3 regions of the Modestobacter lapidis genome follow, and region 3 is predicted to be linked to each of the others. Evidence: riboswitches for the same ligand, from Rfam matches in the RefSeq annotation. Region 3 holds a riboswitch; each other region holds the start of a gene.

Region 1 (7,777 bases), on a different contig from region 3:
GCCGCTCGACCCCGGCCAGCCCCCGGGTCACGGCGAGCAGCAGCAGGAGCAGCAGCAGCCCGACGCCCTGCACCACGAGGACGACCGACCCGACGAGCGCGGCGAACAGCGCCGCGTACGTGAGTGCGAGGGGCAGGCTCAGCAGGAGGTAGAGGGCGCGCCCGGGCCAGCCGGGACGCGCGGCGGCGAGCACGGCCCGCAGCCTGCCGCGACCACCGGGTGCCCGGAACTGCTGGAACGGGTCCACGTTCCGATCGTGGCCGACCGGCCGGCCCAGCGACTCCCCCACGGGAGCGCCGGGCGGCTCCCCCGCACGGGGGACCCGGATCGGCGCCCCGGGGTGAGGCGCGCCGCCCCACGGGACCGCCACGCTGCTGATCATGGCCACTCCTCCTGCCGCGGGCGCACCGCGGCGCCGTCCGCGCCCATGGTCCAGGTCCAGGGGCTCACGAAGCAGTACGGCAGCGTGCTCGCCGTCGACGACGTGACCTTCGACGTCGAGCCCGGCAAGGTGACCGGCTTCCTGGGGCCCAACGGCGCCGGCAAGTCGACGACCATGCGCATGATCCTGGGGCTCGACCGCCCGACGCGGGGGCGTGCGCTCATCGGCGGCCGCCGGCTCGCCGAGCTGGGCGAACCGCTCCGCGAGGTCGGGGCCCTCCTCGACGCGAGCGCCGTCCAGCCGGGCCGCACCGGGCGGGACCACCTGCGGGTCGCTGCCCGGAGCAACGGCATCGCGCCCGGCCGCGTCGACGAGGTCATCGCCGAGGTGGGTCTCGGTCCGGCGGCCCGCCGGCGGATCCGGGGGTACTCCCTGGGCATGCGGCAGCGGCTGGGCATCGCCGCCGCCCTCCTCGGCGATCCCGCCGTCCTGCTGTTCGACGAGCCGATGAACGGCCTGGACCTGGACGGCGTCCGTTGGATCCGCCGGCTCGTGCGGGAGCTGGCCGACGAGGGCCGGACCGTGCTGCTGTCCAGCCACCTGATGAGCGAGATGCAGCAGACGGCCGACCACCTGGTCATCATCGGCCGGGGCCGGCTGATCGCCGACGCGTCGATCGAGCAGGTGCTGCACGGCGAGGGCGCCAGGCAGGTGCGGGTGCGGACACCGGCCGTCGACCGGCTGGAACGGGCGCTCGCCCGGCACGGCCTCCAGGCCCGCCGGCTGGACGACCGCGAGCTGCTGGTCGAGGGGGTTCCGGCGGGGACGGTGGGCGACGTGGCGCTGGCGGCCGGCGTCGCCGTGCACCGGCTCGCCGAGGAGAGCAGCTCCCTGGAGCAGGCCTACCTCGCGCTGACCGGGGCCAGCGTCGAGTACGGCACCGCGGACGCCGCCCTCACCGGGCAGGTGCTGCCGTGAGCGTCACCCGGACCGGCGAGCCGGGCATGGCCGGCCTCCTCGCCCGTGCCGCCGCGGCCGAGTGGACCCGGATGTGGACGGTGCGGACGACGTGGTGGTGCCTGCTGGCCGCCGCGGTCACGGTCGTGGGCCTCGGCCTCACCTTCGGGATCGACGTCGGCGGGGACCCGGGCGGCGCGCCACCGGCGCAGCTGGCCGGGGAGATCGCCGTCCTCCCCGGGCAGTTCGCCCTCCTGGTCCTGGTGCTGCTCGCGGTGACGCCCGAGTACGCCACCGGGGCGATCGGGACGACGCTGCAGTGGACGCCGCGCCGCGGCGTGCTGCTGGCCGCCCGGGTCGGGATGCCGGTCGCCGTCGCGACGGCCGCTGGGGTGCTGCTCGCCCTCGCCGCGGACCTCGCCGCCTGGGCGGCCCAGCCGCGCATGGAGCTGTCGTTCCCGGCCCTCGCCGGCAGCCTCGGCTCGATCGCGATCGTGCTGCTCGCGGGCGGCCTGCTCGCGGTCGGGGCCGGCCTGCTGCTGCGGAGCACGGCCGGGGCGCTGGCCGCCGTCTTCCTCGTCCAGCTGGTGCTGCCGTTCCTGCTGCCGGCGTTCGGCGTGGGGTGGATGAGCGCTCTCAGCCTTCTCCTGCCCGGCTCGGCCGCGACGTTCCTGCTCCTGGGCGAGCCGGACATGACGACGGCGTCCGCGGCGGCCGTGCTGGCCGTCTGGTCCGGGGGCGCGCTCGCGGCGGGGGCGTGGTCGCTCCTCCGCCGGGACGCCGCCTGATGGCGCAGCACCGGGCCACCCTCGACGCCGGCCCGCGCGGGCGGGTGGTCCCGATCGGATGGCGGCGGCGGCTGGCGGGCCGCCCGCTCGTCGAGCAGGCGTACCGGGCCTGCGTCGGTGTGGTCGGTGGCCTGGTCGTCGCCGCCGGCCTGGTCCTGGTCCCGCTGCCCGGGCCCGGCTGGCTGACGGTCATCGCCGGCCTGGTCGTGCTGGCCTCGGAGTTCGCCTGGGCCGAACGGCTGCTCGGGTTCGCCAGGCGGCACGTCCAGCGGTGGACCGGGTGGTTGGGGACCCAGGCACCATCGACCCGCCTGCTGGTCGCGGTCGGGACCGCGGTGTTCGTCTACGGCGTCGTCGTGATCGGCCTGCGGATCGCGGGCGCGCCGGAGTGGGTGCCCGGCTGGGTGCCGCTCTGGCGGTCATGACGTCAGGGCGGTGCTCTACCCGGCACTCCGCGTCCGGGGATGCCGCGGGGCCTGGCGGACGGCGACCTTCAGGTGCGAGCTCACGATGCCGATGTACGTGAGGCACGAGCCGTGCCCCGGCGACCGGAGTAACACTGGACCTGCCGACGTGCGGGGGCCGCGTCGAGTTGCATCACCGATCGCACGACCGAGGAGGAGCGATGCACTACCTGCGCCGCATGCAGGCGGAGCGACCCGTGCTGTTCTGGCTGACGATCCTGTTGGCCTTCTGGCTCGGCTTCCAGCTCGTGCTCTTCGTGGCCGCGCTCCTGCTGGGGCCGTTCGGGCTGCCGTCGTGGGCGCCCTTGGTCGCCGTCCTGGTTGCCCTCGTCGTCATCGCTCGCCGACAGCAGCGGTCCGGGTAAGCCAGGCTGCTGCCCGCCGACGGCAACGCAGTGCTAGCACCGGGCAGCTCGGCCCGTGTCTCACCTGGGACGCGGGCCGCTACTCATCCCGGGCCATCTCGCCCGTGCGGGCCATCGCGACCGACTGCGGCTGAACCGTTCTGCGCCAGGGCTTCGGCCGGGCACCCTCGGGACGCGGTGGAACGCCGACCGGCCCGGTCGGCGGCGTCCGGCGCCGCGCGGGCGGATCCTGGCCCAGCAGCCGGAACGACAGTTGCACGGCCGGCCCCGTCGCGAGCGCCAGCAGGACGGTTCCGAGCCCGAGTGCTCCACCGAGCAGCCACCCCGCCACGAGCACCGTGACCTCGATCGCGACACGCGCGGTGCCGATCGACAGGCCGTGATGGTGGCAGGCGACCATCAGGCTGTCCCGCGGCCCGGCTCCGAACCGGGCGCCGATGTACAGCGCGCTCCCGAAGCCGAGCAGCACCACCGCAGCGACGAGCACCAGGACCCGCACCCACGTGTCGGCCGCCGGGAGGTCGTCGAGCCAGGAGGTCTCCAGCAGCCGGTCCAGGACCCAGCCCACCGCGACGACGTTGAACAGGGTGCCCAGGCCCGGACGCTGGCCGAGTACCCAGGACAGCCCCAGGACGATGAGCCCCACCACCATGACGACGACCCCGAAGGAGAGCCCGAGGCTCTGGCTCAGGCCCGAGTGCAGCATGTCCCAGGGGGAGAGCCCCAACTCCACCTGCACGGACAACCACACGGCCAGCGCACACAACGCCAGGCCACCGAGGAACCTCAGCAGTCGTCCGGGAGAAGGCGTCCAGCGGAACGAGCGGGTTCGGGAGGGCGTGATGCTGGACGTGGCGGGGCTCCTCGGCTGCAGTCGGTCCGCCCAGCATGCCTGCTCGCCGCCGACCGGCCTCAACTGCCAGGGTGCGCAAGGCAGCCGGGGGCAGTCCCCCTCGCCCGCGTATTGCCAGCCAACCAGCCACGGAACCTTTCCCGGTTCGCCGGCGCCACCCACCGACGGTACGGTCTCGGACCACCGCGTCGACGTGATCTAAGACATACGGAGGGACCCATGAGAAGCGGACCCACTCCAAAAAGGCTGCTCACTATCCTCACTGCGCTGATGCTCCTAGCCGGCACAAACGCGCTGACGGCAGCGGCCAGTCCGCGCAACGACGACTCGAGCGGCGACGCCGGAGCGACATACTCCAACCCGACCGGGCTCGACACCATCGAATGGCTCCCGAACAGGCCAGCGGATTACCGAATCCTCTACGGGGACAGCCCGCTCACGTTCGGCGACCTACGGCTCCCCGAGCGCGCTCCGGGACGTGACGGCTATCCGGTCGTGGTTTTCATGCACGGAGGCCAATGGGAATCGAGCTGGAGCCTTTCCTACACCGATCAGCTCGTGGAAGCGCTGACTAGAGCGGGGGTCGCAACGTGGAGCTTGGAGTACAGCCGCCGCAACAACCCCGGCGGGGGCTGGCCGGGAACCTTCCTCGATGTCGCAAACGGCACGGACTACCTGCGCGAACTCGACAAGAAGTTCCCGCTCGACCTCGACCGGACCGTGGCCATGGGCCATTCCTCGGGCGGTACGCTCGCACTATGGCTGGCCGGACGCGACCAGCTGCCAGCGGATAGCGAGCTCTACATGTCGAATCCGCTTCCCATCCACAGCGTGGTGGACCTAGCGGGTGTGCTCGACTTCGACCTTGCATTGCAGGCCGGGCGTGACGATGTCCTGCAGCTCCTTGGCGTCGAGACGGCCGAGCAAGCGGCCGAACGATTCGACGACGCGTCTCCTCGGCACCTCCTGCCTCTCGGCGTCCCACAGCATCTGATCATCGGCACGCTTGACGCCGACTGGCGAAACGACATTCACCGCCGCTACACCGAGGCTGCGCGCGCCGCCGGAGACGATGTAGAGCTGACGGTGCTGGAGGGCGCCAATCACTTCGACGTCGTAGACGTGTGCGGACCGGCTTGGGCCGTGGTCGTGAACGCGGTGTTCTCGCACCTCGATGAGGAGCCAAGCCCCGGCGCCTTCAAGTGGCCCAGCCGCCACGTCTGCCAATCGCGAGGGTAAGCCGACCCGCGACATGCGGGGCTCCGGGTCGTTCCACGCTTGATCAAGAGCGCGCGCATCCCAGAGCCCCGCGTGTCCGGGCGGGTGTCGTCGTGGTGAAGTGATCGCACTGAGGCACTCGCCGTCGAGGTCATCGACGACGCCGTCTGCTCCGCGGTCAACTCAGCGACTCGAACGCTTTGTGATGGGTGACCAGCTCGGCGAGCTGAACTCAGCCATCAGCGGGGACTCCTCGATGGCCACCAGCGGGGACTTTGACACGGCCACGGACAGCCGGTTATAGGTGCACAAGTGCCTGAGGGGCATCCCCAAGACGGTCAGTGGCTGCCGGTCCCGCTCGGTTGCCTGCCATCGACGGCCGGCGAGCTCGTGGAACATCGCGGCCACGTGGGGACTGGCGGATGCCCATGACGAGGGCGGCTCCGGCGTCGGCTCACGCCGTCGAGTTGTTCGCGGGGGAGCAGGCGCCGTGCACGTCGAGCGCGCGCCGCAGGCGCGGCGATCGCCTCGATGCCTCGCCCGGTAGCCGAGACGGGGAGCGACCCCCTACCCCGACAGGGGTAGGGGGTCGCTCCCCGTACGAGTCCCGACTCGAGCCCGCACTGCCCGCCGAGGGCCAACCGTCAGGTGTTCACCGCCTGGTCTGGCTGGCGGCTGCCACCTGTGGCTCAGCCCGCCCGGTGGTTCACGTGGACGTGGTCCATGTGGTTCGCCGTGCCGGTCCCACGGTTCTCCATCTGCTTCCAGGAGCCGGTCGGCGAGGAGAGCATGCGCTGCTGCCAGATGATGTAGTCCACGCCGAGCTCGTCCCAGTGGGCGATGTGGTGCTGAGCGACCGCGTCGCCGAGGGCGGCGTTGACGCCGACCATGTAGTCCAGCGCCAGCCCGGACGGGTGACCGCCCGGATCGGCCGCGCTGACGCGTGTGCCGCCGATGGTCCCGAGGCCGGGGACGCTGCTGACGACCGCGTCGGCGGCGGCCTGCACGTGCGGCCGAACGTTCCCGGCGCTGTTGGAGATGCGCGCGACGGCCGTGGTCACCGCGGCGACGGGGAGTGCCGGGGCTGGCGCGGCCTGCGCGGCACCGGAGGTCGTAAGGATCTGCCCCGGCGTGATGAGACCGGGGTTGCCGCCGATGACGCCGACGTTGCGCTGATACAGCTCCTGCCACGATTGGCCGTGGACGGCGGCGATCGTCGCCACCGTGTCGCCGGGTCGGACCGCGTAGTGGCCGCCCAGGACGGCGTGGCCGGACGGTGCCTCGGCGGCGACCGCGGTGGCCGGGGAGGTGTCGGCTCCGTCGTGGGCGGAGGTGGCCTGCGCAGGGGAGGTCAGGACGCCGAGTCCGACGACTGCGGCGCCGGCCGCGACGGGGACCCCGGCGAGGACGTGCTTGGTGCGGACATAGCGCGGTGCGCGGTGCTTGGACATGGTGATTCTCCGATCACCGCCGGCGAGGTGAGCTGTCGGGTTCGGGCGATCGGTGCCCGGCCGCGGTGCGCGGCTTCACCCCGAGGCGCGTGACGCGCCGTGAACGTGGGTCCCCCACCCCTGCCCTGAGTTCTCCGGATGACGGCCGGTGGGCAGAGTTGGGCGGACCGACGCCATGCCCTCATGATTGAGCGCAGCCAAAAAGTTACGTGCCGATATGTGCATTGTCGCCGTAACGTAGGTCACACGACAGGTTGTACGGATTACCGTGGGCTTCACCGTCCAGCGGAATTGGCATGCGCGGTCACCAGCCCGACGTTCCTCGACCGAGGGGCGGTATCGAAGTTGGATGCCATACCGCTCGCGGCGCCGGGGATCCGGCGGGAACGATTACCGATCTGGATCTGCCGGGCGAGCGGTGACCGCGCTGATGCGCGCCGTGGTCACCAACATCGACGACCCGGCGGTGCCTGCCCGGCTGGATCTGGTTGTGATCCCCGGGGCGAGATATCGAGCTGTACGAGTGTCCGAGCAGGACTTGAACCTTGAGGAAAGGCATGGCGCCGCTTCGCGTCTGTTGTCCTCGGCTCGTGACCGGGACGAATGCCCTGACCGCGCGTCGCCTGTCGCATGAGCTTGACGCGCCTGAACGCGGGTCACCGGTACAGCAACGCGGTCCGCGCGGCAGCAGAAGGCTGCGTTGGCCCGCCCGAGGGACCATGGGCTGCCGTTCTCCACCTGGAGTCTATCGATGCTGGCTGACTTCCTGGTCGCTGAGGGGATGGTCGACGACATCTCCCCCGAGGGCCTGCGGACGCTGCTGCGCGAGGAGGGCGTCTCCTTTCCGAGCCGTCAAGACCTGGAAGACCAGCACCGACCCTGACTACGCCATCCTGCGCCGGAGACTCTCTACGGCCGGCGGAAGATGACCGCCTGGCTCAATCGGGCCATGGCCGCCGAGCGACGGCCGCCGGTGCCATCCTCCGGGCCGCCGACGGCCCCTTCCGCGCCTTCGTCGGGCTGTGCGCGTTCGCCGGCCTCCGGCTCGGCGAGGCAGCCGCGATCAGGGTCGGCGACGTGGTTCCTTCGCCGCACCCTCACCGTCGCCCGGCAGGTGCAGCGGGCACCCGGCGGCTCGATCGACGTTCGCAGACCCAAGTACGGCAGCGAGCGGCAGGCCTACCTGGCCCCGTCACTGGTCGATCTGCTCGCGCAACACGTCGCCGCCCACTACCCGACGGGCAACTGGATCCTCACCGGAGAAACGGATGATCCACCGCACCAGAACACCGTCGGCTA
Region 2 (7,777 bases), on a different contig from region 3:
GCAGCGACCTCCTCGGCCATCGTGAACGCCGCGTCGAGCTGCTCGGCCGTGGTCGGCCGTGGCTCGGCCGCGGTGATCGCGTCCTTCTGCTCGTCGCTGATGCACTCGACCGGCGTGGACAACCCGACGCCGCGGGGGTCGAGCCCGACGATGTCGAAGCGGTTGAGGACCTCGATCGGCAGGGTGAGCGCCGACTGGACCGCCGCGTCGGTGGCCGAGACGCCCGGACCACCGGGGTTCACCAGCAGCGAGCCGATCCGGTCGGTCTGCCCGGCGAGCACCGCCTTGACCAGGAACAGCTGCAGGGTCGGGCCGCCGGGGTCGGCGTGGTCGACCGGCACGGACGTCGTGCCGCAGGAGAACATGAGATCCCGCTCGGAGCCCGGCCGGCCGGCGACGATCGTCGAGATCTCGGCGTCGCAGTCGGTCCAGTCGATCTCGTCGGCCTCGGCCGTCGCGGGCGCGGCACTGGACGAGCTCGCGGTCGGCTGGGTGTCGTCGTCGGACGACGTGCAGCCCACCAGGGCCAGCACGGTGGCCGGGACGAGTCCGGCGGCGGCCAGCAGGCGGCGGGTGACGGTCACGATCACCCAGGGTAAAGGTCGGCCGGGCCGGGCACACCGATCAGCCGCCCAGGACCTCGGCGAGGTCGTAGCGCACCGGGACCTCGAGCTGGTCGTAGGTGCAGGAGCGGGCCTCGCGGTCGGGGCGCCAGCGCAGGAAGTGCCCGGTGTGCCGGAGCCGGCTGCCCTCCAGCTGGTCGTACTTGATCTCCACCACGAGCTCGGGGCGCAGCGGCACCCAGGACAGGTCCTTCCCGGCGTTCCAGCGACTCGTCGCCCCGGGCATCCGGTGCTCGGTTTCGTTCTCCACCTGGGCGTTCGCCCAGTCCTGCCACGGGTGGTCACCGAGCGCGTCGGCCCGGAACGGGGCGAGCTCCGCCACCAGCTCGGCGCGGCGCTTCATCGTGAACGAGGCCGCGACCCCGATGTGCTGCAGCGTCCCGGCACCGTCGTAGAGGCCCAGCAGCAGCGACCCGACCACCGGGCCGCTCTTGTGCCAGCGGAATCCGGCGACCACGCAGTCGGCGGTGCGCACGTGCTTCACCTTGGTCATCAGCCGCTGGTCGGGGGCGTAGCGCAGGTCGGCGCGCTTGGCGATGACGCCGTCCAGGCCGGCGCCCTCGAACTCGGCGAACCACCGCTGGGCCAGCTCGGCGTCCTGGGTCACGGAGGTGACGTGCACCGGCGCCTGCGTGCCGGACAGCGCCGCCCGCAGCCGGGCCTGCCGCTCGCCGAACGGGGTGTCCAGCAGCGACTCGTTCCCGAGGGCCAGCAGGTCGAAGGCGACGAAGGACGCCGGCGTCTCCGCGGCCAGCCTGTCCACCCGCGAGGCCGCGGGGTGGATGCGCTGCAGCAGCGACTCGAAGTCCAGCCGGTTCCCGCGCGGGACGACGATCTCGCCGTCGACCACGCAGCGCTCGGGCAGCTGGGCCTTCGCCGCCGCGACCACGTCCGGGAAGTAGCGGGTCAGCGGGCGCTCATTGCGGCTGCCCAGCTCCACCTCGTCGCCGTCGCGGAACACGATGCAACGGAAACCGTCCCACTTCGGCTCGTAGAACAGGTCGTCGCCGGTGGGCAGCTTCGCCGCGGGCTTGGCGAGCATCGGCTTGACCGGCGGGAGCACGGGCAGGTCCATGGGGGCAGTCAAGCAGCACCGGGCGGTGCCGGGCCGGCCAGCGCGTACCGGGTGAACAGGTAGCCGCCCTCCTCGAGCACCTGGACCAGCTCCGCAGCTGCCGGCCCGGGCAGGGGCGGGCCCGCCAGGAGGCCTGGTCCGCCGCCCACCAGCAACGGGGCCACGGACAGGTCGAGCTCGTCGACGACGCCGGCGGCCAGCGCGGCGGCGAACAGCGCCGGTCCGCCCTCGCAGACCAGCTGGGCCAGGCCGCGATCGGCGAGGGCGTCGACCGCCGAGGGCAGGTCGACGTCGTCGTCCCCGCAGACGAGCACCTGCACGCCGGCGGCGGCCAGCGCGGCCCGCCGGCCGGCGTCCGCGGCGGCGCAGGTGACCAGCACGGTGGGGGAGACCGCGTCGGTGACCAGCTGCGCGTCCGGGGCCAGGGACGCCCGCCGGGACACAACCACGACCGGCGCGGTCGGCCGGCTGCCCAGCGCGGTCCGCAACCGGCCGACGGGGGAATCGGCCAGCACCGGCCGGTAGCCCTCGGCGGCGGCCGTGCCGTGCCCGACGAGGACGGCGTCGGCCAGCGCCCGGAGGACCCGGAACACCCGCCGGTCGCCGTCGGACCCCAGCCCGCCGCTGCGCCCGGCCACGCTGATGGCGCCATCCAGGGCCGCGACGAAGTTGACCCGCACGTGCCGGCCGCCCGGCAGCCGGTACGCCTCGGCCAGCCCGCGCTCGTCGACCGGCCCGGGCGAGGGCAGCAGCCGCTGCACCGTCAGCGGGTGGTCAGCACGGCGGCGCTCTCCGCCGGCAGCGTCACGGTGTCGTCGTCCAGCACCGGCAGCTCCGCGGTGGCGAACAGCACCCCGGTCGCCGGGACGTCGAGGTCGATCTCGCGCGGCTGGTCGGACAGGTTCGCGACCACCCGCAGCGAGCCGCGGTACACGACCAGCCAGCGGTCCGCGTCGTCCCAGTGCACCTGCACGGCCGACAGGTCGGGGTCGACGAGGTCGGGGTGCGCCGCGCGCAGCGCGAGCAGCGCCTTGTGCACCTCGAAGAGCTCCGCGTGCGGCGCCCGGCCCAGCTCGGACCAGTCCAGCTTGGAGCGGGTGAACGTCTCCGGGTCCTGCGGATCCGGGACGACGGCGGCGTCCCAGCCGTGCGCGGCGAACTCGCCGATCCGGCCCTCGGCGGTGGCCCGGCCCAGCTCGGGCTCGGGGTGGCTGGTGAAGAACTGCCACGGCGTGCTCGCGCCCCACTCCTCGCCCATGAACAGCATCGGGGTGAAGGGGCTGGTCAGCACCAGGGTGGCGCCGGCCGCGAGCAGGCCGGGGGAGAGCGAGGCGGAGATCCGGTCGCCGACGGCGCGGTTGCCGATCTGGTCGTGGTCCTGCAGGTAGCCGACGAACTTCCAGCCGGGCAGGCTCGCGGTGTCGACCGGGCGGCCGTGGTGCCGGCGGCGGAAGCTCGACCAGTCGCCGGCGTGGAAGAAGGCGCCGGTCAGCGTCCTGGCGACCGCGCCGATGCCGGCCGCGGCGAAGTCGGCGTAGTAGCCCTGTTCCTCACCGGTCAGCGTGGCGTGCAGCGCGTGGTGGAAGTCGTCGCTCCACTGCGCGTCCAGGCCGGTGCCGCCCGCCACCCGGGGGGTGACCATCCGCGGATCGTTGAGGTCGCTCTCGGCGATGAGCGTCAACGGCCGGCCCTCGGCGACCGACAGCCGGTCGACCTCGGTGGCCATCTCCTCGAGCAGGTGGGTGGCGCGCTCGTCGACCAGCGCGTGCACCGCGTCCAGCCGGAGCCCGTCGACGTGCATGTCGCGCAGCCACATCAGCACGTTGTCCAGGATGTAGCGGCGCACCTCGTCGGACTCCGGGCCCGACAGGTTGATCGACTTGCCCCAGCTGTTCGCGCCGCCCTCCGCGAAGATCGGGAAGAACTCCGGCAGGTAGTTCCCCGACGGCCCGAGGTGGTTGTAGACGACGTCCTGGATCACGCCCAGACCGCAGCCGTGGCAGGCGTCGACGAAGCGCTGGTAGGCCTCGGGCCCGCCGTAGGTCTCCTGGACGGCGTACCAGGCGACGCCGTCGTAGCCCCAGTTGTGCGTGCCGTTGAACGCGTTGACCGGCAGCAGCTCGACGAAGCCCACGCCCAGCTCGACCAGGTGGCCGAGCCTGCCGATCGCGGCATCGAAGGTGCCCTCGGGGGTGAACGTGCCGACGTGCAGCTCGTAGACGGCGCTCCCGGCCAGCGGACGGCCGGTCCAGCTGGAGTCACCCCACGGGTACGCCGAGGGGTCGAAGCGGCGGGACAGCCCGTGCACGCCCTCGGGCTGGCGGCGCGAGCGCGGGTCGGGGCGCGGTGTCTCGTCGTCGTCGAGCAGGAAGCCGTAGTCGGCCTCCGGGGCCGCATCCACGGTGGCCCGCCACCAGCCGGCGTCGTCGCGCTGCATGTCGGAGATCGTGCCGTCGACGGTGACGCGCACCCGTTCCGGCAGCGGGGCCCAGACGGAGAACTCGGCGGGCGAGGCGGACGGTGCTGCCATGGGAACTCCTGCTCGGATCGCGGCGGTGCGGCTCCGACGGAGCCTGGCCGATCATGCCCGCCACGGGCGGCGCCAACCGTGGGGTGCCCCACGATCGCGCCCCGGAGGCGGCCGGAGGACGACGTCCTCCGGCCGCCCGGGTGTCACAGCGCCAGCTGCTGGCCCACCCGGATCACGTGCGGGTTCGGCACCGTGGCGGAGTTGCGGCCGTGCAGCTCCTGCCAGCTGGTGCCGTGCGCGGCGGCGATCTCCGCCAGCGTGTCACCGGGACGCACCGTGTAGGTGTCGCCCGAGGCCGCGGGCGCGGGCGCGGGCGCCGCAGCAGGCGCCGGTGCCGGTGCCGGGGCGGGGGCAGCGGCCGCCGGGGTCGTGCCGTCGCGCAGTTGCTTGCCGCACGTCGGCCAGGCGCCGACGCCCTGGGTCAGCAGCACCCGCTCGGCGACCTCGACCTGCTGCGCCGGCGTGGCCAGGTCGGCGCGCGGAGCGAACTCGCCGCCGCCGTGGCCCAGCCACGTGGGCGAGCTGAACTGCAGCCCGCCGTAGTAGCCGTTGCCGGTGTTGATCTGCCAGTTGCCGCTGGACTCGCACTGGGCGACGCCGGACCAGTCGTAGTGCGACGCCGAGGCGGGCCCGGCGAGGACGCCGATCCCGAGGGCGGCGGCGCCGACCGCGACCGTTCCGGCGCGGAGTGCGCTGCGGCGGGCGCGGCTCATGGAGAGGTGGGACATGGGTGATCCTCCGATCACCGCCTGCGGGGTTAGCTGTCGGGTTCGGGCGAATCGGTGCCCGGCCGCTCGCACCCCCGGAAGGGCGCGGCACGGCTTCACCCCGAGACACGCGCTGCGCGTCGGAAGTGGGTTCCCCGTCCCCGTCCTGGGTGGGTCGGTGTCAGGCTGCCGGCGGACGGGGCTCGGCGGTCCGGTGCCTCGCGCCCGTCCGGTGTGGCCCAGGCGCTCTCCCACTGTGAACGAAACCGCCCGGTTCCGCTTCGGTCCGGATCGCTCGGTCCGACATCCGCCCAGCTCGGGCTCCGACAGGCCGGGCCGGAGACGCCGCAGCGTCCCCGGCCTGTAACCCTGCGTTAGTGATCGGCCTCCTGCAGGGACCCACCGCGAGCGTGCGAGTGGTGGGGGGCAGGGGGTCCTTCTTTAGTCGCGGGCGAGCAGTGCGACCGGCAGGCGGGTGAGTAGCTCGGAGACCGCGGCGCCGGACGCGTCGGAGACCACCCGGCTGCCGGTGAGCAGGTCCCGCCACGAGCCGGTGGGCAGGTGCAGCGCGGTATCGCCCCAGCCGGTGCCCGCCAGGCGCACCGGCAGCCGGGTCGCGACGGTGACGGCGCCGCCGCGGTCGAAGGCGACGACGGAGTCCGCCGCCGTTCCGGTGGCCTCGACCGGCGTGTAGCCGCCGAAGGCCTCGGGGACGTCGCGGCGGTGCCGCAGCGCCCGCGAGACGACCAGCAGCTTGGCGGCACCGGTGTCGTCCACGGGCGGTATCCAGCCCTCGTCGAGCCGGGCCAGCGACGAGCGCCGCAGGTCGTAGTCGACCGGACGCCGGTTGTCCGGGTCGACCAGCGAGAAGTCCCACAGCTCGGTGCCCTGGTAGACGTCCGGAACGCCGGCGATGGTCAGTTGCAGGAGCTTCTGCGCCAGCGAGTTCGACCAGCCGAACGGTGCGATCCGCGCCACGAACCGGTCGACCTCCGTGGCGGTCGTCGGGTCGTCGAAGGCGGCGTCGACCAGCGCGTGCAGCTGGTCCTCGAACTCCTGCACCGGGTTCGTCCAGGTCGTCGAGGTGCCGGCCTCGCGGGCGGCCTTCTCCACGTAGGCGTGCGCGCGCTCCCGGGACAGCGGCCACGCCCCGACCAGGTTCTGCCACACCAGGTGGGCGAGCGAGCGGTCGGCCAGCGGGTGCCGATCGAGCCAGCCGCGAACCAGCCCGGCCCACTCGGTGGGCAGCTCGGCCAGCACCGCCAGCCGGGCCCGGACGTCCTCGCTGCGTTTGGTGTCGTGGGTGGACAGCGTGGTCATCGACTCCGGCAGCCGCTCGGCGCGCAGCCGCTGGGCGGCGTGGAAGTCGGCCACCGTCGTCCCGAACCGGGCCGGGTCGCCACCCACCTCGTTGAGCGCGACGAACCGCGCCCACCGGTAGTAGGCGCTGTCCTCGACGCCCTTGGCCATCACCGGGCCCGACGTCTGCTCGAACCGGGTGGCCAGCTCGGAGCCGGCGGTACCCAGCAGTGGGTGCAGGGCATCGACCGCGGCGGTGAGCTCGGGACGGCGCTCCCGGACCGCGCGCACCATCTCGTCGAGGTGCTCGCGGCCGTCGGGCAGGTAGCTGCGGTACACCGGGAAGCCGGCCAGCAGCTCGGCGAGGCCCTCGGTGACCAGCTCGGCCGGCACCCCGGGCAGCTCGCCGACGATCCGGGTCAGCCGGGCCACCTCGGAGCCGAGCATGCCGTCGGTGACCTCGCGCTTGCACATCCGCACCAGCTGCGCGTAGTCCACCCGCGTGCCGGCCAGCTCGGTGTCCAGCGCGGTCAGCGCCGGCTCGCCGGCCGGGTCGACCAGTACCCGGTCGACCTCGGCGAGGGCGTCGTAGCCCGTCGTCCCGGCCGTCGCCCAACCGGCGGGCAGCTGCTCGCCGGGCTCGAGGATCTTCTCCACGACCGTCCACCGGTGCCCGGACAGCCGGGCCAACGCGTCCAGGTACGCCCTCGGGTCGGCGAGGCCGTCGGGGTGGTCGATCCGCAGCGCGTCGACGGCCCCGGACTCCACCAGCTGGCCGACCAGCTCGTGGGTGGCGGCGAAGACGGCGGGGTCCTCGGCGCGCAGCCCGGCGAGGGTGTTGATCGCGAAGAACCGGCGGTAGTTCAGCTCCGCGTCGGCCCGGCGCCAGTCGACCAGCTCGTAGTGCTGGCGGTCGTGGACGGCGACCGGGTCGTCGCCGTCCCGGGCGGTGCCCGGTGCGACCGGGAACCGGTTGTCGTAGTAGCGCAGCTCCCACTCGCCGTCGGCCCGGACCAGCTCCAGCGTGGCCAGGTCCTCGGCGGAGCCGAGCACCGGCAGCCGCACCCGGCCGCCCCCGAAGTCCCAGTCGACGTCGAAGGCGTCGGCGTGCGGGCTGTCCCGGCCGAGCTTGAGCAGGTCCCACCACCAGCCCGACTCGTGCGCGTCGGCCACCCCCATGTGGTTGGGCACCAGGTCCAGCACCAGGCCGAGCCCGGCCGCGTGCAGCGCGGCGACGAACCGGTCGAACCCGGCCCGCCCGCCGCGCGGCTCGTCGATGTGCGCGTGGTCGGTGGTGTCGTACCCGTGGGTGCTGCCGGCCGCGGAGCGCAGCAGCGGCGAGGAGTACGCGTGGGTCGCCCCGAGGTCGGCCAGGTAGCCGGCCACCGCGGCGGCGTCGTCCAGGGTGAAGTCCGCGGTCACCTGCAGCCGGTAGGTGCTGGCCGGCACCTCCCGGCGGCCGTCGCCACCGCGGGTGGGGGCGGTCACGCCGACGCGCACAGCACGACCATGGCCCGGGCGGCGAGGGTGATCGTCTCGCCCG
Region 3 (7,777 bases):
GATCGTCCCGCCCTGGTGCTGCTCATCGCGCGCCAGGCCGATCGCTGGCTCGCCCACTGGTCGCTCGCCGACGCCTCGCTCGGTTACCCGATCGATCCGCTGACCGCAGCCGACGTGGTGGCCGGGCTGTTGCGCGACCGCGCCTCCCGCCGCCCCGCCCGGCGCTGACCGGTGGCCACCGCCACCCCGACGTGGTCCGGGCTGATCTCCCGCCTGATCCGTCGCGAGGACCTCAGCGCCGACGACACCCGGTGGGCGATGCGCCAGGTGATGACCGGGGAGGCGTCCCCGGCCCAGGTGGCGGGCTTCCTCGTGGCGTTGCGGGCGAAGGGCGAGTCACCGGAGGAGGTGGCCGGGCTGGCGGCCACCATGGTCGACCTCGCCACGCCGGTGAGCCTGCCGGTCGACTGCGTGGACATCGTCGGCACCGGTGGTGACGGCGCCCAGACGGTCAACATCTCCACGATGGCCGCAATCGTCACGGCCGCTGCCGGCGTGCCCATCGCCAAGCACGGCAACCGGGCGGCGTCGTCGGCGTCCGGCACCGCGGACGTCCTGGAGGCCCTCGGCGTCGTGATCGACCTGCCGGCCCCGGCCGTCGCCCGGTGCGTCCGGGAGGCGGGCATCGGTTTCTTCTTCGCCCCGGTCTTCCACCCCGGGTTCCGGCACGCCGCGGTTCCGCGCCGGGAGCTCGGGATCGGCACGGTCTTCAACTTCCTGGGGCCGCTGACCAACCCGGCCCGCCCGGTCGCCGGAGCCATCGGGTGCGCCGACAGCCGGATGGCACCGGTCATGGCGGCGGTGCTCGCCGCGCGCGGCACGCGGGCGCTGGTCTTCCGGGGCGACGACGGACTGGACGAGCTGACCACCGCCACGACCTCGTCGGTGTGGATCGTGCGTGCCGGCGAGGTCGTCGCAGATCACCTGGACCCCACCGCGCTGGGCATCCCGGTGTCCGCACCGGGTGCGCTGCGCGGGGGCGGTCCGCAGGTCAACGCCGAGGTGGTCCGCCGGCTGCTCGCCGGCGAGCGGGGCCCGGTGCGCGATGCCGTGCTGCTCAACGCCGCCGGGGCGCTGATGGCGTTCGACGAGCACGGTGCCCGGCTGCACGACGGGCTGGCCGCCGGGCTGGAACGAGCGGCCGCGGCCGTCGACGACGGTCGGGCCGCCGCGAAGCTCGAGCAGTGGGTGCGGGTCAGCCAGGCGGCGCGCGACCGGTGAAGGACCCACTGCCCCCCAACGCTCGCAAGCTCGCGTCGGACCCCTGCAGGGGGCCGAAAGGCCGCTAGGCGCCGGACTCGAAGCCGATCGAGAAGGCCGCCTCCAGGTCGTGCCGGGAGTACGCGCGGAAGGCGACGTGGGTGGCCGTGTCGAGTACGCCGGGGACCTTGTTGATGCGCCCGGCGACGACGGCGGCGATGTCGTCGAACTCGTGCACCCGCACGAGCGCGACCAGGTCGACGTCGCCGGCGACGGAATAGACCTCGCTGACCCCGGGGAGGTCGGCCACGGCCTCGGCGACCTCACCGATCGAGTCGGTGGCGGCGTCGATCATCACGATGGCGGTGATCACGCGGGCGATGCTAGTCGGGTCGGCGGCCGGCCGCGCCGGTCCGCCGCGCGCTCCGGCCGGCCCGGCGCCACCCGCTCGGGCTGGCTGCGGGTGCTCAGCGCCCGGTTGTCGGCGAACGGGTCGCGGCCGGCCCGGCCGGCCTCCACCCGGGCGAGGAAGTCGCTGTACCCGCCGGTGCCAGGGGTGCGGCTGGCCAGCGTGCCGGTGAGCTCGACGAGCCGCGTACCCGGCTTCTCCATCCAGCGCAGCACCAGCTCGGTCTCGTCCACCGACGCCGCGAGCTCGCCGTCCGGGCCGCTGGTCGTCTCAGCCGTCGTCCTGAGGTCGGCGAGGTGGGCCCGGACCGAACGGCCGCGCTCGGCGACCCCGGCAGCCACCAGCCGGCCCCGTCGCACCACGGACAGCTGCCAGCCGCCCGCACCGTCGGGCCGGGCGAGCACCAGTTCGGGCACGGCGGCCAGCGATTCCAGCCGCTGTCGTCGCCGGATCGCGCGCACCAGTACCGCGGTGCGGTCGCGCAGGACCGCAGCGTCCTCGTAGCGCCCCTCGGTGGCCAGTCTCTCGACCCGCCCGAGCAGGGGTGCGACCACGGCGCGAGGGTCGCGTTCGACCAGGGCGCGGAACACCGCGGCCACGGCGGCGTACTCCTCTCGGCTCTGCGCGCCGGTGCAGGGTGCTCCGCAGCGGCCCATGTCGGCCAGCGCGCAGGCGCTGCCGGAGGCGCTGAGCGTCAACCGGGTCGTGCACTGGCGCAGCGGCAGCGACTCGTGCACCGCGGCCATCGCGGCATCCGCGGCCCGGCGGTCGGGGAACGGGCCGAGGAACACCCCGGCGCCGGGCCGGACGCGGCGCACCACCGACAGGCGGGGGAAGGGCTCGTCGGTGAGGCGCACCCACAGGGCGCGCTCGGGGAAGCGGGAACGCCGGTTGTAGCGCGGCTTGTGCTCGGCGATCAGCCGCAGCTCGCGCACCGCCGCCTCCAGGTCGTGTGCGCACGGCAGGGCATCGACCCGCTCGGCGAGCCGGACCATCTCGGTCATCCGGCTGCGCTGCTCGCCGGCGGTGAAGTAGCTCCGCACCCGGCTGCGGAGGTCGGTGGAGGTGCCCACGTAGAGAGGCTCGTCCCGAGCGCCGCGGAAGACGTAGACGCCCGGTCCGCGCGGGACGGAGGCCGCCAGGTGCCGTTTGCGCCGACGCTGCGGGTCGACCTGGCTGGTGAGACCGCTGAGCTCCTCCAGCGAGGTCACTCCGAGCGGGCCGAGGCGCTCGAACAGGCCGTGGAGGACGTCGACGGTGGCGCGGGCGTCGTCCAGTGCGCGGTGGCAGGGCTGGGTGGTGGTGGAGAAGAAGGGGGCGAGGGTGCCGAGCTTGCAGTTGGGCACCTCGTCCCGGGTGAGCAGCCGGCGGGCCAGGACGGCGGTGTCGACCGCGGCGAACGCCGGCCAGGCGACCCCCGAGGCCTCGCACGCCGCCCTGAGGAAGCCGAGGTCGAACGGCGCGTTGTGGGCCACCAGCACCGCGCCGCGGGCGAACTCGAGGAAGGCCGGCAGCACCGAGTCGATCCGGGGGGCGGCCGCGACCATCATCGAGGTGATGCCGGTCAGCACGCTGATGTAGGGCGGGATCTCCTGGCCGGGGTCGACGAGGGTCTGGAACTCGCCGAGCACCTCACCGGCCCGGACCTTGACCGCACCGATCTCGGTGATCGCGCTGTCCTTGGGGGAGCCGCCGGTGGTCTCCAGGTCGACCACCACGAACGTGATGTCGGCCAGCGGGGTGCCCAGGTCGTCGATCGTGGCCTGCTCGAACCGCACCAGCGCGCCGGGGGAGGCGGTGCCGGGCGGCAGCGCGGGGAACCCCGCGGAAGGCATCGGCGCGGACGGCGGGAGGGGAGGGGGTGGCACGGGTCGGACGCTAGGTCGGACCTCCGACAGTCCCGGGGAGGCCACGCCGCCCCGGGTCGGGCCCGACCGCCGCCGACCCGGGGGCCCTGCCGGGATCCTCCGCGGCCACGGGGGACGGAACTGTCGGTGGCCCCTCCTACGGTCCGCAGGCGTTGGACCACAGGAGAGAGGAGAGCCGGCGTGCTCATCGATTGCGACACCTGCACCGTCCGCGGGGACGGCTGCGCCGATTGCGTCGTCACGGTCCTGCTCGGCGCCCCACCGGGCTGGCAGGAGACCGGACCGACGGTCGTGCCCCTCACCCGGCGCGTCCGCTCAGCCACCGGCGAGGTGCAGCCGGCAACCGTCCGTGCCGACGCGCCGGACGCGCCCGGGCAGGAGGTTGCGTTCTGTGATGTGCCGCACCTTGACAGTGACGGGGTGGCCGCCCGGCCGGTAGTCGAGCTCGACGATGTCGAGCGGAGGGCCGTCCGGGCCTTGGCAGACTTCGGACTGGTTCCGCCGTTGCGTCATCAGGATGCGTCGCTGCCGGCTCCCCCGCGTCAGGCGGACGGCGACCGCCACGTGAGTTGACGAATTCCAGCACTGTGATTCGTCAGCTGCTGTCGCGCTCTGGGCGTCCGACAGGGCTTTGTCTCGGTCTGATCACGGCCCTACTGTTTCCCTCGTTCGGGAGAGTGGTCGTCACCGCACAGAGGGTGACCTCGTTCCGAACACCGCCGAATCAGCCGGCCACTTCCCTGGCCGGGTGAACCGGGGACCCACCGCAGCACTGGGGTGAGTTCTCACGCGGCCGGGCAACCGGACCGCACGCGCCGGCGACGGCGCGCAGAGATAGGGCGATCTTCTTCCTCGCCCGAACCCGTCAGCTAACTCGGTAGGCGGTCGATGTGGAGGAAATGGAGCCGCGCCGACCGTGGCGAGCCCTCACCTGTCCGTCCGTCCTGCCCGCACCGGGTCCGCGACCCGGCCCGAAACCCCGTCGGCCCCGGCGACGGCTGTCCGCCGACCCCGGCTGGTCGGCCGGCTCGGTACCGCCGTCCTGCTGGCCGCGGCCGCCGGCCTCGCCGTGACCGTGCTGCCCGGTGCCGCGAGCGCCGCACCGGCGCCCCAGGCCGCCTCGCCGCAGGAGGCCACGGAGCTGGTCGCCCAGGCCGATCACGAGCTCGAGGCGGTCACCGAAGAGGTGAACGACGCGCGTGTGCAGTTGACGGAGCAGCAGGCTGCCGCCGCCACCGCCGGTGAAGCCGTCGCCGCGGCCCAGGCCCAGTTGGCCGCGCTGGACGGGCAGATGCGCCAGGTGGCGCGCAGCGCCTTCACCGGGGAGAACCTCTCCCACTTCAACGCCCTGATGACCAGCGGCTCGGCCGACGAGTTCCTCGCCCAGGTGAACATGCTCGACGCCATCGCCGGCCACACCAACGACGTCCTCGCCCAGGTGGCCGCCGCGTCCGCGGCAGCGCAGGAGGCCAAGGCGACCGCGGACGCGGCCGCCGCCACCGCCCAGCAGACCCTCGACGCGGTCACCGCCCGGCAGGCCGTCCTCACGGGGCAGATCTCCGATTACCAGGCCCAGTACGCGGCGCTGACCGCCGCCCAGCAGGAGCAGGTCAACCGGACCCACGCCGGCCCCGCGCTCCCCGCGCCCGGCGCCGGCGCGTCGCGGAACGTCGCCCCGTCGGCCGGCGCGGTGCTGGCGCCCAGCGCGGCCGCGCAGGTGGCCGTCGACACGGCGCTGGCCCAGCTCGGCGATCCCTACGTCTGGGCTGCCGGCGGCCCCGACGCGTTCGACTGCTCGGGTCTGACCCAGTACGCCTACGCCGCCGCCGGGGTGCGCCTGCCGCACTCCAGCAAGGCGCAGTCCACGATGGGCACCGCGGTGTCCCGCGGCGACCTGCAGCCCGGTGACCTGGTCTTCTTCCGCAGCCCGGTGAGCCATGTGGGCATGTACATCGGTGGTGGCCGGATGGTGCACGCCGCCACCTTCGGTGTCCCGGTGCAGATCACCAGCGTGGACATGGCCGGCTACGCCGGTGCCCGCCGCTACGCCGGCTGACCGCACGGGCCCAGGGACCTGCCAGCCGGTCGGCCTAAGCTCCTGCGCGTGAGTGCCCGACGCCTCGCCCTGCTCGTGGCGCTGGTCCTGGGGGTCGCCGTCCTCGCCGTGATCGTCGTGGTCACGCCGGGCGAGCTGATCCCCACCCCGCCGGGCGGCCGCACCCCGGTCGACCCGTCGGCCACCTTCTCCCCGGCCGAGATGGAGCGCGCGAACTCCTTCGCCGCCGCACGGCGACCGGCATCCCTGGCCGCGCTGCTGCTCAGCCTGCTGGTCTCGGCCGTGTTCGGTCTCACCCGGGCCGGCGCAGCCGTCATCCGGGCGGTGGCGCGGCCGCTCGGCGGCGGCTGGGCCTGGCAGGCGCTGCTGGGCACGGTGGCCCTGGTGGTGATCGGCCGGCTGGCCACGCTGCCGCTGTCGGCCTACGGCGAGGTGGTCCGGCACCGCTACGGCCTGTCCACCCGCAGCTGGGGCCTGTGGGTGCGGGACGTCGCCACGTCCACGGCCATCTCCGCCGGTGTCACCGCGCTGGTCGTGCTGGCCGTCGTCGCCCTGGCCCGGTGGGCTCCGCGGACCTGGTGGGCCTGGGCGGCGGCCGGCACCGCCGGCCTCGTGGTGGCCGGGTCGTTCCTCTACCCGCTGGTGATCGAGCCGGCGTTCAACCGCTTCGAGCCGATGCCGCCCAGTGCGCTGCGCAGTGAGCTGTTCGCCCTCGCCGAGCGCAGCGGCACCCCGGTGGACGACGTCCTGGTGGCCGACGCCAGCCGGCGCACCACCGCGCTGAACGCCTACGTCTCCGGCTTCGGCTCCTCGCGGCGCATCGTCGTCTACGACACGCTGCTGGACCGGCTGCCCGACGCGCAGATCGAGTCGATCGTCGCCCACGAGCTCGGTCACGTCGCCAACCGCGACGTGCTCACCGGCACGCTCATCGGCGCGCTCGGGTCGGCGGCCGCGGTCGCGCTGCTGGGCTGGCTGCTCGGCTGGACGCCGCTGCTCCGCCGGGCCGGCGCCGACGGGCCCGGCGACCCCCGGATCATCGGACTGCTGCTGTTCCTGGTCGCCGCGGGGACGTTGCTGTCCACCCCGGTGCAGGACGGCGTCTCCCGGCGGGTCGAGGCCCGGGCCGACCTCCACGCGCTGGACCTGACCGGGGACCCCGCGGGGTTCGCGGGGGTGCAGCGCGAGCTGGGCGTGGCCAACCTCTCCGATCCCGACCCGCCGGCGGCATGGCAGTGGTTCTTCGGGACCCATCCCACGACCGCGCAGCGGGTCGCCTTCGCCACCGACTGGACCCGGGTCCACGGCCGGTGAACCGCACGCTCGTCGTCACCAACGACTTCCCGCCCCGGCAGGGCGGCATCCAGACCTTCGTCGCCGCGCTGCTCGCCCGCCGGCCGCCGGAGTCCCTCGTCGTCCTCGCCTCCGACCACCCCGGCTCGGCCGAGCACGACGCGGGGCTGCCCTACCCGGTGGTCCGGGCGCCCACCGGGATGCTGCTGCCGACGCCGGCCGTGGCGCGCACCGCGGCGCGGCTGGCCGGTGACCACGGCTGCCGGACGGCGTTCTTCGGCGCCGCCGCCCCGCTGGGCCTGCTCGCCCCGGCTCTGCGGCGGGCCGGCGTGGAGCACCTGGTGGGCGCCACCCACGGGCACGAGACCGGCTGGGTGGCGCTGCCGGGAGCTCGGTCGATGATGCGCCGCATCGCCGCTGGCCTGGACGTGCTGACCTACATCAGCGAGTACACGCACGGGCGGCTGGCGCCGGCGCTGGCCGACCGGGTGGCGATGGCCCAGCTGTCCCCGGGCGTCGACGTCGAGGCCTTCACGCCGCGCGCCGACGGCGCCGCCGTCCGGGCCCGCTACGGGCTGGGCGACGCCCCGGTCGTCGTCTGCGTCTCCCGGCTGGTGCCGCGCAAGGGGCAGGACGTCCTGGTCGAGGCGTGGCCGCGGGTGGTGGACCGGCACCCGTCGGCGCGGCTGCTGCTGGTCGGCGGTGGCCCGTCGGAGGCCGCGCTGCGCCGGGCGGTGGCCGCCCGGGGGCTGGGGGAGTCCGTCGTCCTGACCGGCGGGGTGGCCGCGCCGGACCTGCCGGCGCACTACGCGGCCGGCGACGTCTTCGCGATGCCCTGCCGGACCCGCCGGGGCGGCCTGGACGTCGAGGGGCTGGGCATGGTGTTCCTGGAGGCCGCCGCCTGCGGGAAACCGGTGGTGGCCGGCACCTCCGGGGGCGCGCCGGAAACCG

What was found. Region 3 has a riboswitch for cyclic di-AMP ahead of ACYVG5_RS08075 (C40 family peptidase). Riboswitches for the same ligand answer to the same signal wherever they lie in the genome.
Region 1: it holds a riboswitch for cyclic di-AMP, as region 3 does, so the genes downstream of both, ACYVG5_RS20870 (LysM peptidoglycan-binding domain-containing protein) here and ACYVG5_RS08075 (C40 family peptidase) in region 3, are expected to answer to the same signal.
Region 2: it holds a riboswitch for cyclic di-AMP, as region 3 does, so the genes downstream of both, ACYVG5_RS03205 (LysM peptidoglycan-binding domain-containing protein) here and ACYVG5_RS08075 (C40 family peptidase) in region 3, are expected to answer to the same signal.

Annotation. Positions count from the first base shown of each region.
Region 1 covers NZ_BAAGVS010000035.1:16,968-24,744, forward strand. The annotation lists gene ACYVG5_RS20835 (sensor histidine kinase) at 1-382, opposite strand, end outside; gene ACYVG5_RS20840 (ABC transporter ATP-binding protein) at 428-1,360, shown strand; gene ACYVG5_RS20845 (hypothetical protein) at 1,357-2,127, shown strand; gene ACYVG5_RS20850 (TIGR02611 family protein) at 2,127-2,552, shown strand; gene ACYVG5_RS20855 (hypothetical protein) at 2,753-2,956, shown strand; gene ACYVG5_RS20860 (YczE/YyaS/YitT family protein) at 3,036-3,695, opposite strand; gene ACYVG5_RS20865 (alpha/beta hydrolase) at 4,029-5,048, shown strand; gene ACYVG5_RS20870 (LysM peptidoglycan-binding domain-containing protein) at 5,717-6,478, opposite strand; cyclic di-AMP (ydaO/yuaA leader) riboswitch at 6,481-6,625, opposite strand; gene ACYVG5_RS20875 (hypothetical protein) at 7,230-7,361, shown strand.
Region 2 covers NZ_BAAGVS010000002.1:104,111-111,887, forward strand. The annotation lists gene ACYVG5_RS03185 (alpha/beta hydrolase) at 1-584, opposite strand, end outside; gene ACYVG5_RS03190 (ATP-dependent DNA ligase) at 625-1,698, opposite strand; gene ACYVG5_RS03195 (dihydrofolate reductase family protein) at 1,707-2,459, opposite strand; gene treZ (malto-oligosyltrehalose trehalohydrolase) at 2,462-4,228, opposite strand; gene ACYVG5_RS03205 (LysM peptidoglycan-binding domain-containing protein) at 4,372-4,956, opposite strand; cyclic di-AMP (ydaO/yuaA leader) riboswitch at 4,960-5,123, opposite strand; gene treY (malto-oligosyltrehalose synthase) at 5,377-7,734, opposite strand; gene glgX (glycogen debranching protein GlgX) at 7,719-7,777, opposite strand, start outside.
Region 3 covers NZ_BAAGVS010000004.1:225,835-233,611, forward strand. The annotation lists gene ACYVG5_RS08050 (ANTAR domain-containing protein) at 1-168, shown strand, start outside; gene trpD (anthranilate phosphoribosyltransferase) at 172-1,221, shown strand; gene ACYVG5_RS08060 (Lrp/AsnC family transcriptional regulator) at 1,286-1,573, opposite strand; gene ACYVG5_RS08065 (DEDD exonuclease domain-containing protein) at 1,570-3,477, opposite strand; gene ACYVG5_RS08070 (hypothetical protein) at 3,658-4,050, shown strand; cyclic di-AMP (ydaO/yuaA leader) riboswitch at 4,185-4,378, shown strand; gene ACYVG5_RS08075 (C40 family peptidase) at 4,394-5,533, shown strand; gene ACYVG5_RS08080 (M48 family metallopeptidase) at 5,582-6,847, shown strand; gene ACYVG5_RS08085 (glycosyltransferase family 4 protein) at 6,844-7,777, shown strand, end outside.